One region of the Marinobacter sp. DUT-3 genome, then DNA from elsewhere that is predicted to be linked to it. Evidence: predicted binding sites of a transcription regulator. Region 1 holds the regulator's gene; the other holds the start of a gene.

Region 1 (6,032 bases):
GCACCCGGGCCTGGCCACTGCGATTCTCGATCATCATCTGCCGGCCTCCGGGCGCCAGCAGGGCCAGGCCGGGCCGAAGCACATCGCCATCCTCGGCCTGGCGCACTTCGATGCGGCAGAGTTTGTTCAGACGCTCGGCGAAGGCAGGCGTGAAGCTGGCCGGCATGTGCTGAACCAGCACGATAGGCGCGGGGAAACTGGCCGGCAACGCGGTTAACACTTTCTGAAGGGCAACCGGACCGCCAGTGGAGGTGCCGATGCCCACCACGTTGTAGTGCCTGGCCGGCCCCCGTCGGGTGGCGCGCCTGGAGGATTCCTCTTCTGCGGGGGGCTCCGGTTGCGTGGAACGTGCCGGAGCCGCAGGCGTATCGGTACGGGGACGCCCACGGGGCATTTCCCTTTCCTGACGAGGCGCGGGCGCTGTGGCCGATTTTGTTGCCGGTGGTGCAGCAGGTGCGGTTTTTGCGCCCGGGCTGCTACCGGCGACATCCAGTATACGACCAATCAGGATCTTCTGGAGCTGGCTGGAATCCCGGGCGATTTCCTCAAAATTCTTGGGAAGGAAATCGACCGCGCCGGCCTCCAGGGCATCGAGCGTCACCCGGGCACCCTCGTAGGTCAGGGACGAGAACATCAATACCGGCACCGGGTGGCGCTTCATGATCTCGCGAACGGCTGAAATGCCGTCCATTATCGGCATTTCGTAGTCCATGGTGATGACGTCCGGCCGCAGCTTTTCCGCCAGCTCCACCCCTTCCCGGCCGTTGGTAGCCGCGCCAACGACTTTGATCTGACCGGATGCCGTCAGGATTTCCGTCAAACGCTTGCGGAAAAATCCCGAGTCATCAACAACCAGGACAGAAACTGTCATCCCATTCTCCTAAACCGTGCGGTCCGTGCGCCTCAACCGTACTGCTGAAGCAGGCTGGGAACGTCAATAATCAAGGCAATACGCCCATCACCGGTAATCGTCGCCCCCGCCATACCCGGCGTGCCCTGGAGTGCTCGGCCCAGGGGCTTGATCACCACCTCTTCCTGGCCGATCAACTGGTCCACAACGAAGCCAACTTTCCGGGTGCCCATCGCGACGATGACAACGTGGGCGTTCTCCGGCTCCGGTTCAGCGGACGCGCCCTTCACCAGCCAGCGCTTGACGTGGAACAGCGGGAAGACCTTCTCCCGCACCACGATGCACTCGCGGCCATCGACGATGTTGGTCTTGCTGAGATCCAGATGGAAGATCTCCACCACATTCACCAGTGGCAGCGCGAACGACTGTTCACCCAGCATGATCATCAGCGTGGGCATGATGGCCAGGGTCAGCGGCACTTTAATGACGATTCGCGAGCCTTTGCCAAGCTCCGATTCCACGTTCAGTTGACCGTTCAGTTGGCCGATCTTGGTTTTTACCACGTCCATGCCGACACCACGGCCGGACACATCGGAAATCTGGTCCTTGGTTGAAAAGCCGGCGGCAAAGATCAGGTTGAAACACTCGCTTTCGGTAAGCCGGTCCGCGGCGTCCTGATCGTATAAGCCTTTTTCAACGGCCTTACGACGCAACACCTCGGGATCCATGCCGGCACCGTCATCCTCGATGGACAACAGGATATGATCCCCTTCCTGCTCGGCATTCAGGGTCACTGTACCGGACCGGGGTTTGCCAGCCTTTTCACGGACATCCGGCGCCTCGATACCATGGTCTACCGAGTTACGAACCAGGTGGACAAGGGGGTCCGAGAGGGCTTCCACCAGGTTCTTGTCCAGGTCAGTGTCTTCCCCGTGCATCACCAGGCTGACTTCTTTCTTGAGGCTCCGGGCCAGGTCCCGCACCACCCGGGGAAAGCGGCCAAAGACTTTCTTGATCGGCTGCATCCGCGTCTGCATCACCGCTGACTGGAGGTCCGTGGTGACTACATCGAGATTCGACACCGCCTTGTGCATGTGCTCGTCTTCGCTTGCGGCGCCCAGACGCTGCAAGCGGTTACGCACCAGCACCAGCTCGCCGACCATATTCATGATGTCGTCGAGGCGCTTGGTGTCCACCCGGACAGAGGTCTCAGTTGCGGGCGCCTGTTCTTTCGATGCTGCGGGTGCTCGGGTTTCGGCTTTCTCGGGCGTCTCCGCTTTGGCGGCCGGCGCCGACTTCGCAGTATCGGGCGCGGGCTTGCTGGCCGCCTTCGGGCTGCTCTCAGCCGTGGGGCCGCCGCCCTTGCCGTGGAGGTCATCCAACAGCTTCTCGAATTCATCGTCAGTGATCAGATCGTCATTGCCCTTGCTGGCCTGATCACCGGACTCGGTCGGTGGCTCGATATCAGCATCACCGGCCGGCGCACCGGCGAATTGCCCCTTGCCATGGAGCTCGTCCAGCAGCGCTTCGAACTCGTCATCGGTAATGTCATCGTCACCGGCGGCGCTGTCGTCCCCTGCTGGGTCAGAGGCAGTTTCCGGACCGGCTTCGGCTTTTTCACCATCCAGCGCGTCCAGCAGCTGTTCGAATTCGTCATCGGTGATATCACCATGATCATCACCGCTGGCGGCGTCACTTGTCGTTTCCACAGGGGCTTTACCGGCACCCGCGGAGGACGCCCCTTCCGGCTCAGCCAGGGCGTCCAGGGCGGCAATCAGAGCTTCCGGAGCTGGCGTCAGTTCCTCATGGTTACGCACCTGCTCAAACATCGCATTGACGTTGTCCAGGACCTCAAGCACCACATCCATCAACTCCGAATCCACTTTGCGCTTGTGATTCCGGAGAATATCGAAGACGTTCTCTGCAGAGTGACAGCAGTTCACCAGGGCTTCCAGCTGAAGGAAACCCGCGCCACCCTTTACGGTATGGAAGCCACGGAATATGGCGTTGAGGAGATCACTGTCATCCGGATTCTGTTCAAGATCCACCAGCTGCTCAGACAGCTTTTCAAGTATCTCGCCTGCTTCAACCAGAAAGTCCTGCAGGATCTCTTCATCGGCATCAAACGCCATGGGTTACCCTCTTAATTCAGAAACCGAGACTGGACAAAAGATCGTCAACATCGTCCTGACCCGATACCACATCTTCACGCTTATCGGCGTTCATCTGCGGGCCAACGCCCTGCTCTGCCGACACTTCGCTTGATTCAATCTCATGTATGGTGCCGGTCAGCTGATCCACATGACTCGCCATCATCACCAGGCCTAGCAGGTGTTCCTCCACTTCCTTCACCAGGTCGGTGACCTTCTGGATCACCTGCCCGGTCAGGTCCTGGAAATCCTGGGCCAGCAGGATTTCCGAGAGGTTGTTGTACATGGTGTCGGCATCCCGGGTCAGCGTTACGAAGAACTGGTCAATCCGACCGTAGAGGTCCCGGAATTCCGCCGGCTCCATTTCCCGCCGACGCAGACGCTGCCACTCGTCTCTCAATACCGCCGCCTCATCACGGATAGCATGGGCCTGAGGCATGGTTTCCTCGACCAGGTCCATGGTGCGATTGGCAGCCTGACCGGTCATTTGCACAACGTATTCCAGGCGATCGGACGCATCGGTCATTTTTGACAGCGCTTCCTGCTGCTCGGCATTGCGGGGATCGATCTGGAAATTGCGAATCGCTTCGTGGAGGCTGCGGGTAAGCCGCCCGACTTCCCGATACAGGCTTTGATCCCGGACTTCGCTGAGATCATTGATTACGTTCATAGCCCCTGCATAGTCACCGGCATTGACCTGTTCAACCAGCTCGTTGGCCTGTGCGCGGAGCTTTTCCGTCACCTCCGGATCAAGGCCCTGCGGGTTCTTTTTGCTATCGCTCATGAGAGCCCATCCGACCTTTGGTTACTGGATTCGTTCGAAGATTTTCTCAATCTTCTCCTTGAGTACTGCGGCGGTAAACGGCTTCACAACATAGCCATTCACCCCTGCCTGCGCGGCGGCGACAATCTGATCCCGCTTTGCTTCGGCGGTGACCATGAGAACCGGAAGGGTTTTCAGGTTTTCATCGGCACGTACAGCCTTTAGCAGATCAAAACCGGACATACCCGGCATGTTCCAGTCAGTCACCAGGAAATCGTATTTACCGCTTTGCAACATGGGCAACGCGGTGTTGCCGTCATCCGCTTCGTCGGTATTGGTGAATCCCAGATCACGCAGCAGGTTCTTGATGATCCGTCGCATTGTGGAAAAGTCGTCCACAATGAGGATTTTCATGTTCTTGTCCAATGGGACCTCCAGTTTTGTCACACCCGGAATGCGTTTTATCTTTCTGCCAGACTCTGGCAGGCCGGTGGTTTAACCGCTTATTGTGTGGTGTTTGAACCCGTTGTAAAGCGCCGGTTACCAAAAGCTACAGACAGCCAACCTCAATACACGTTGGGCTCATGTCGCCAGCCCGTCAGCCTGCCCCGAAGCCTCAGCGCGGCCTGACTGTGGATCTGGCTGACCCGGCTTTCACTCACCCCCAGGACAGCACCGATTTCCTTGAGGTTCAGCTCCTCCTGGTAGTACAGGCTGAGCACCAGTTTTTCTCTCTCGGGGAGCTCGCCAATCGCTTCCGCCAGACTGCGCTTGAAAGCATCGGACGTAATATCGTCCAGCGGATTATCACTGGCCTCTGCTTCCTCTATCGGCAGGTCGCCGGATTCATTGAGCTCATCCAGGCTAAAAAGTTTGCCGCTGTTGGCATCGCTCAGGCTGGAGTGGTATTCATCAAGGGACATCTCCAGCTCTTCAGCGACTTCCTGGTCCTGGGCCTCACGGCCAAGACGATCCTCAACAGCCTTGATGGCCTGGGAGATACGGCGGGCATTACGATGAACGGAACGGGGTACCCAGTCGCCCTTGCGGATTTCATCCACCATGGCGCCCCGGATACGGATACCAGCGTAGGTTTCAAAGGTTGCGCCCTTGGTAGAGCTGTACCTTTGCGCAGCCTCAAGCAGCCCGATCATGCCGGCCTGCATCAGGTCTTCCAGCTGCACCGAGGCCGGCAAGCGGGCCATCAGGTGCAACGCGATCTTTTTCACCAGCGGAGCATGCTCTTCCACTAGCCGGGAAGCACCCCCGACGCCTGCTTTTTGGTAGATTCCCAGGTTTTTCGTCAATGTCATGTATCCAGCTTTTTGGTGACAGGATCAATGTCAGACTTCGACGAGCCGCTCCACAAAGAATTCCAGGTGTCCGCGGGGAGATGACGGCAGCGGCCAGTTGTCGACCTTCTCAGCCAGAGCCCTGATCGCCAGTGACGCTTTGGCCCTGGGGTAGGCATCCAGCACCGCTTTCTGCCTCTGCACCGCTTTCCGGACGGCTTCGTCGTAAGGCACCATACCCACGTATTGTAGTGCCACATCAAGAAACCGCTCGGTGACCCGGGTCAGTTTTTCAAAAAGATGCTTCCCTTCCTGCTCGTTCCGGACCTGGTTGGCAAGAATACGGAAACGGTTGGTGCCGTACTCACGGTTCATCAGCTTGATCAGAGCGTATGCGTCGGTAATGGATGTCGGTTCGTCACACACCACCAGCAGCAGCTCCTGAGAAGCTCTCAGGAAACTGATGACGGATTCGGAAATCCCCGCTGCGGTATCGACGATGAGGACGTCAATCTGGTCACCGAGCTCGCTGAACGCATTGATCAGACCAGCGTGCTCCATGGAGGTGAGCTGGGTCATGCGCTGGGTTCCCGAGGAGGCCGGGACAATCTTGATACCACCCGGGCCATCGACCAGGACATCCCGCAAGTCGCAATCACCCGCCAGCACATCCGAGAGGTTGCGATTGGCGGTGATACCCAGCAGAACATCTATGTTGGCCAGACCCAGGTCAGCATCCAGCAACACGACACGACGGCCTTTCTGGGCCAGGGCAATACCCAGGTTAACTGACACGTTGCTCTTACCAACGCCGCCCTTCCCGCCGGAAACTGCAATCACCTGTACCGGATGTGGTTTGCTCATACTTGGTTTTATCTCTCGCCACGTTTGACCGAAGGCTCAGTTGTATTTCAACGGCGCCTGTTCACGCCGGATAGTCCGTCATCCGGTATGGCCGGGGAGTGTTTCAGGCCCCC
Region 2 (6,032 bases), 580 kb from region 1:
ATGGTTCTCCAGGCGTGACAGCAGCGCCAGCCAGCGGCTGTTGAAACCGTTAATCGGTTTAACGGGTACCGCATGTTCGGCAGCACCCGACACATCTTCAACCCGGGGAGATGAGCCGATATTGATGGACAGGAGATCGTAGGGCACGTCTGGACGGGTTTTACAGATGACCCGCTTCCGATCCCTGTCGAGGCCAATGGCTTCGTCGCGATAGAAGCGGGCGCCGGCATATTCAGCCAGCCGGCTCAGGTCGATGTGGACGTCGTCGTAGGAATAATGCCCAGCCACGTACCCCGGCAGCATGCCGGAGTAGGGGGTATGGGTGTCGCGGCAAATCAGCGTCAACCGGACACCCGGTACAGGATTCATGGCGAACCGCTTAAGAACCCCAACGTGACTGTGCCCGCCGCCAATCAGGACAATATCCCGTAATACAGGCTGCTCAGGCGTTCGCATCAGAGAACTTTCTTGGCTTCGTCAGACAGCGTTGCGAACCCTTTCATTGTTGAGAAGGCCTGCAGCTTTTCCTTATCTGCATCGGAGGGCGTGGCGATCTGCTCGATGGAGGTAATACCCGCATCCTGCATTTTCTTGGCTGTCGCCGGGCCTACGCCTTTGACGCGCGTCAGATCGTTTTTGTCTGCTGGCTTGGCCGCCTTTTTGGCAGGTGCCTTTTTGGCTGGAGCCTTCTTTGCAGGAGTTTTGGTCTTGGCCTTGGTCGCCGATTTCGCGGGGGCTTTCTTGGCTGGACTCTTGGCGGCCGGCTTTGCAGCTGCCTTTTTAGGTTTGGCCGCGCTAACCTTAGCGGATGCCGTATCAGCGGTTTTCTTTACTTCCTCGCTGACTTCCTTGCTGGCAATACCCAGGCGATCAAGGATGCTGTTCTGCAAATCATGGAATTCCTTCAGTCTACGTTCGAATTCCTCATTGAAACGCTTCATTTCCCGATCGCGAAGTTCATCCACTTCTTTCAGTAACTTGCGTACCGGATCCTGAATCTGATTCTGAAGGCTATCAAACTGCTTGAGAGCATCATTGATCAGGCTTTCAATCTGGGAAGACGTTTTATCGAATTCCTTGTTCACCTTTTTGACAATTTTATCCACGCTTGGTTTGTTGGCTTTTTTGGCCATGAAGGCTGTCTCCTTACGGTTTGAACGAAGTGAGGTCGTGCTTGGTCAGGCCGTTTGCTGTAAACCTGAAGCTGGCCCGGAGGAACGTCGTGATTTCAGGGACTGCTTTTTAATGACCACATCCCGAATGCGCCGGAGCTTGTCGGCTACCGGGGAAGAGTTGGTGCCGTCAAGTTCTATGAAATCAATGGCATAGAAGAAGTTGCTGCAGTGTTTTCTGCGTTCTGTGACGAGCCCTGATATGCCTTCCGCCTCGATGTTCTCGAACGGCATGTCCATGATCAGGTCCAGGATGACGGTATCGCCCGGGTTAAACACCTTGTCGGTTTTCATCACACAACCGTAGTTATCAAGCTCGAATATCGATGCTTCAACCGTTTCCTTGCGAAACAGGCCGCGCTTGATGCGAAAGCGAGCAATCAGATCTGGTAGCGCTTCGTTCATGAAAAAGCTCTCGGATTTTCCGGGTCCGGACCGCATCCGGTATAAATAAACCGTAGTTGAATGATTAAACAATAGCCACACTTGACAGATTTGGCAACGGCGTCAGCGTTATACGATAACCCTCTCAGGCAGTTCATCAACTGCCTGAGGAGTCTATCCGGGCCAAATCAACGGGTTTTAATGTCATACATATCTGTACGCCGGTCCTTGAGGTTGGTGACCGAGCCCTCATTGCGAACCAGTTTGAGCTTCTCCAGGTCCATATCGGAAAACATGATCATTTCCGTGTTTGGCGTGGTTTCCGCCATTACCGCATCGTGGGGAAACGCAAAGTCAGAGGGTGAGAATACGGATGACTGGGCATATTGGACGTCCAGGTTCTCCACCTTGGGCAGGTTGCCAACGCTGCCGGTGATGACAACGTAGCATTCGTTCTCAATGGCTCGCGCCTGGGCACAATGGCGAACCCTCAGATAGCCATTCTTGGTATCGGTCCAGAAGGGCACGCAGATGATATCGACATCCTGACTGGCGGCGATGCGTCCCAGCTCCGGGAATTCGATGTCATAACAGATCATGATGGCGACACGACCAGCGTCGGTATCAAATACCTCGAACTGGTTCCCACCTTCAATGACCCAGTCACGGCGTTCGTGGGGTGTAATGTGGATTTTCCGTTGCTCATCAACCCGTCCGTCCCGATGGCACAGGTAGGACACGTTATAAACCCGGTCATTCTCCAGCAGCGGCATGGAGCCGGTCACGATGTTGATGTTGTAACTCACCGCCATTTCGGACATTTCATTGCGGAACTGCTCGGTAAATCCGGCCAGGAACCGGATCGCCCTGGTCTGGTCCATCTGATCCGTCAGCCCCATCAATGGCGCGTTGAAGAACTCGGGAAACAGCGCGATATCACTTTTGTAATCAGACAACGCGTCAACGAAGTACTCCACCTGCTTGAGCACTTCTTCAACGGAAGTGAACTCACGCATCTGCCATTGCACGGCGCCCAGGCGAACCTGGGTTTTCTTGACGTTCAGTACCGCCGAAGGAGGCGTATAAAGAATGTTCCGCCATTCCAGCAGGGTGGCGTATCCCAGGGACTTTTCGTCTTCCGGCAGGTATTTGTGCATCAGCCGGGTAACCTGGAAATCATTGGAGAGCTGGAAGGTGAGGATCGGATCGAAGATTTCCTTGCGGTCCACCCGCTGAATGTATTCCTCAGGGGAGTACTGATCGGCGTACTTGTAGTAACTGGGAATCCGGCCGCCAGCCAGAATGGCGCGCAGGTTCATGGACCTGCAAAGTTCCTTGCGGGCTTCGTATAGACGCCGGCCGAGCCGGTAACCGCGGTAATCCGGATGAATAAACACATCCAGGCCATACAGGGAATCGCCCTTCGGGTTGTGCCAGATCTTTTCGTTCCGGAGGATGAGGTCGTCGTAGGTGTGGGGGTTACTGAAACGCTCATACTTTACGCACACCGTGAGCGCCACTGCGATCAGCTCCCCGGAATCCTCAATGCAGATCTGCCCGTCGGGGAATTGCTCCACCAGCGCCTTGATGGTCTCCCTTGGCCAGGCCCCGCCGATATCATCGTAAATCCGATCCATCAGCTGCTGGAGCTCTTCGTAATCATCCAGGGTGAGATTGCGGAGGTTAAGGTGCAGCTCTTCGTGGGCCATACAGGGAGGCTCCCGTTACATTTATTAAAGGAATTTAGCTCAAGCTCTGCTTACAATAAACCAAGCTATTCAAGTGATTTTATCAGAAGGCATTAAAGACTTCGCATTTCCCGCCGAAAGACTTAAGAACCCCTGAATAACGCCTCAGCCACTTCCTTTGGAGATTTATCCGTGCAACTGACGTTTGGTCAAAAACTGCTCGCCGCTTTCGGCGTCCTGCTCATTCTGGTGATGGTCGTTTTCACCTGGTCCGGAAACGTCCGGCTGCAGGACACCACCGAAACCTATGTGGACGCCTTGATTGACGATGCAGTGGCGCAAAGTACGTCAAGTATCGCCGATTGGCTCAACACCCGGCTGACTATGACAGAGGCTGTCGCCAAGTCCATGGAAGACGTGCGCACCGACCGGCAGGCAAGGGTGCTACTGCAATCCACAACCACAGGTGGTGGTTTCAAGGATGTCTATGTCGGCCGCCAAGACGGTTACATGCTGATGAAAACCGAGAAGGACAGCGCCGGCCTGCCGTCCGACTTTGACCCCAGAACCCGCCCCTGGTACCAGATTGCAATGGACCTGGGCCGCGCTTCATTCACCGAGCCGTACAGGGATGTGATTACCGGCAATACGATTATTACTACGCTGGCGCCGGTTAAATCCGGTAGCTACCGGGGGGTTGTCGGCGGTGATATCGCTCTTAAGACCGTAGAAGAAACTCTTTCCGAGGTCACGCTTGCGGGTACCGGATACGCCTCGCTGATCAGCGCCGACGGCACGGTGCTGTTCCATCCAAACGAGGAACTGATCGGTGAGAGCATCAAAAACCTGATCGGCCAGTCCCCGAACCTGGACGGCAACGAACACAATTATGAAGTGAACGACGAGAACTGGAGCGCCAGCTTTCACGCCATCAGCGGTGCGCGGGGCGTTGACTGGTACCTCGGGACTTTCGTAAACGAAGACATGATCCATGAGCCTGTGGCAGCAGCCCGGGTGACAGGTATTATCATCGCACTGGCTGGCCTGGTGATTTCATTGCTGGTGCTGCACTTCGGCGTTCGCGTGTTGATGGCGCCAGTTCACCGGCTGAACCGGGCCATGGAGGACATCGCCAGCGGTGATGCCGACCTGACCCAAAGACTGGATGACAGCGCAAAGGATGAGTTTGGTCTTCTGGCCCGCAGCTTTAACAGTTTTGTCGGCAACATTCAGAATGTGGTCCGTGATGTCCAGAAGGGCACCAGTGAGCTCAAGAACAACGTGACATCCCTGCGCCAGACGGCCAGCACCAGTCGCAGCAGCGTGGAAAGTCAGCAGGGTGAGATCGACATGGTGGCAACGGCGATCAATGAAATGTCTGCCGCGGCCGGTGAAATTGCCCAGTCTGCCCAGCAGACCGCTGACGCCGCCAACACGGCGGATAGCGACAGCCGTGCCTCACTGGAAACGGTTGAGGCTTCCCGGGACGCGGTGCAGAAGTTGTCGCGGGAAATTGCCTCTGCCGCTGAGGTGATCGACACCCTGGGGCGGGATGTCAGCGATATCACCTCGGTGCTGGAAGTCATTCAGGGTATTGCCGAGCAAACCAACCTGCTTGCCCTGAATGCCGCCATTGAGGCTGCGCGTGCGGGTGACGCAGGACGGGGATTCGCCGTGGTGGCGGATGAGGTCCGGAACCTCGCCAGCCGGACCCAGGACAGCACGGAAGAAATTAACAACATGATCGAGCGGCTGCAGAAAGGCGCCAACAACGCCGTTGATGTCATGAAAGCATCCACCGCGGTTTCCAATGTCAGCATGGAAAAAGCCCAGGACGCGATGGAAGCGCTGAACCGGATCGCCGAGGCGATTACGTCGATCAGCCAGATGACGTCGCAGATCGCCACGGCCTCGGAAGAGCAGACGTCGGTGACCGAAGAGCTGAATTCTTCTATCACCCGCATTGCGGACCAGGGACAGGAGGCCGCCACCGCCGCCAGTGAAAACGATGTATACAGCGGCCAGATCGAATCCATTGGCAATACACTGAGCCAGAACGTGTCCCGGTTCCGGGTCTAACGGCTCAGAACTTTAAGGCGACGGTGGAGGTTGTCCAGGGTGTGACGCCCCACCATTCGTGATTCCTCGCTCAGGAAGGGATTCCTGAGCACAATCACCTTGCGGCGATCCAGCGCCAGCTTTTCAATCGGCTTGCTATAGTAATCCGCCAGGTACCGGGCAAAGCTGCCATCCAGAATAGCCCGCTCCATACCCAGTTGAACGCGGTGAGCCGTCAGATAGTCGTGCGGTGCAGTAAAGAAATATGAAGGCATGGGATAGGCGAGCATCAGCGAGGGCTCAATGACCAGATTCGGATCGTCCTCGATTTCCAGGTCAAACATGACTTCGCTGACCCCACGGGCAAAACAGTCAAACCGGTCATTACGCAACATCCGAAAGAGGATTTCGTAGCGGGTGTGGGTGACCACCGAAATGTCGTTCGCCTCAAGGATGTCAGTGTCCGGCCAGTGCATCCCCTGACCGATACGAATGCCCCGCTCCTTCAGATCGTCAATCGAATTGACCCCTTCAAACAACGGCAGGGAGTGGGGCAGTACCACGCAAACCCGGAACCCCAGCAGGCCGCCGTCAATCGGGATGGGAATCGCCAGGAGTTCCGATTCCCGCTGACTGCTGCTGGCAACGTTGGCAATGTCTATCAGGCTGGTGCGGGCGCGGGACAACTCTCTCAACACCCGGCCCTGGCCCATTTCTTCGCTGCGGGTGA

Evidence for each region. Region 1 encodes FliA, which starts transcription of late flagellar genes. Its sites were predicted from a motif close to CTAAAGTTTNNNNNNNNNNNGCCGNTAA; they were not measured.
Region 2: a site for FliA is predicted at 3,358-3,385, ahead of ACQUWM_RS03480 (methyl-accepting chemotaxis protein). Genes of this name have one in related genera too.

What each region holds. Positions count from the first base shown of each region.
Region 1 covers NZ_JBNRMG010000001.1:182,281-188,312, reverse strand. Annotated here, with positions in the region: gene ACQUWM_RS00865 (protein-glutamate methylesterase/protein-glutamine glutaminase) at 1-871, opposite strand, end outside; gene ACQUWM_RS00860 (chemotaxis protein CheW) at 904-2,982, opposite strand; gene ACQUWM_RS00855 (protein phosphatase CheZ) at 2,999-3,784, opposite strand; gene cheY (chemotaxis response regulator CheY) at 3,806-4,189, opposite strand; gene ACQUWM_RS00845 (RNA polymerase sigma factor FliA) at 4,330-5,076, opposite strand; gene ACQUWM_RS00840 (MinD/ParA family protein) at 5,107-5,919, opposite strand; gene flhF (flagellar biosynthesis protein FlhF) at 6,023-6,032, opposite strand, start outside.
Region 2 covers NZ_JBNRMG010000001.1:761,604-767,635, forward strand. Annotated here, with positions in the region: gene selD (selenide, water dikinase SelD) at 1-456, opposite strand, end outside; gene ACQUWM_RS03465 (helix-hairpin-helix domain-containing protein) at 456-1,133, opposite strand; gene ACQUWM_RS03470 (hypothetical protein) at 1,179-1,577, opposite strand; gene ACQUWM_RS03475 (GNAT family N-acetyltransferase) at 1,745-3,265, opposite strand; gene ACQUWM_RS03480 (methyl-accepting chemotaxis protein) at 3,437-5,323, shown strand; gene ACQUWM_RS03485 (hypothetical protein) at 5,320-6,032, opposite strand, start outside.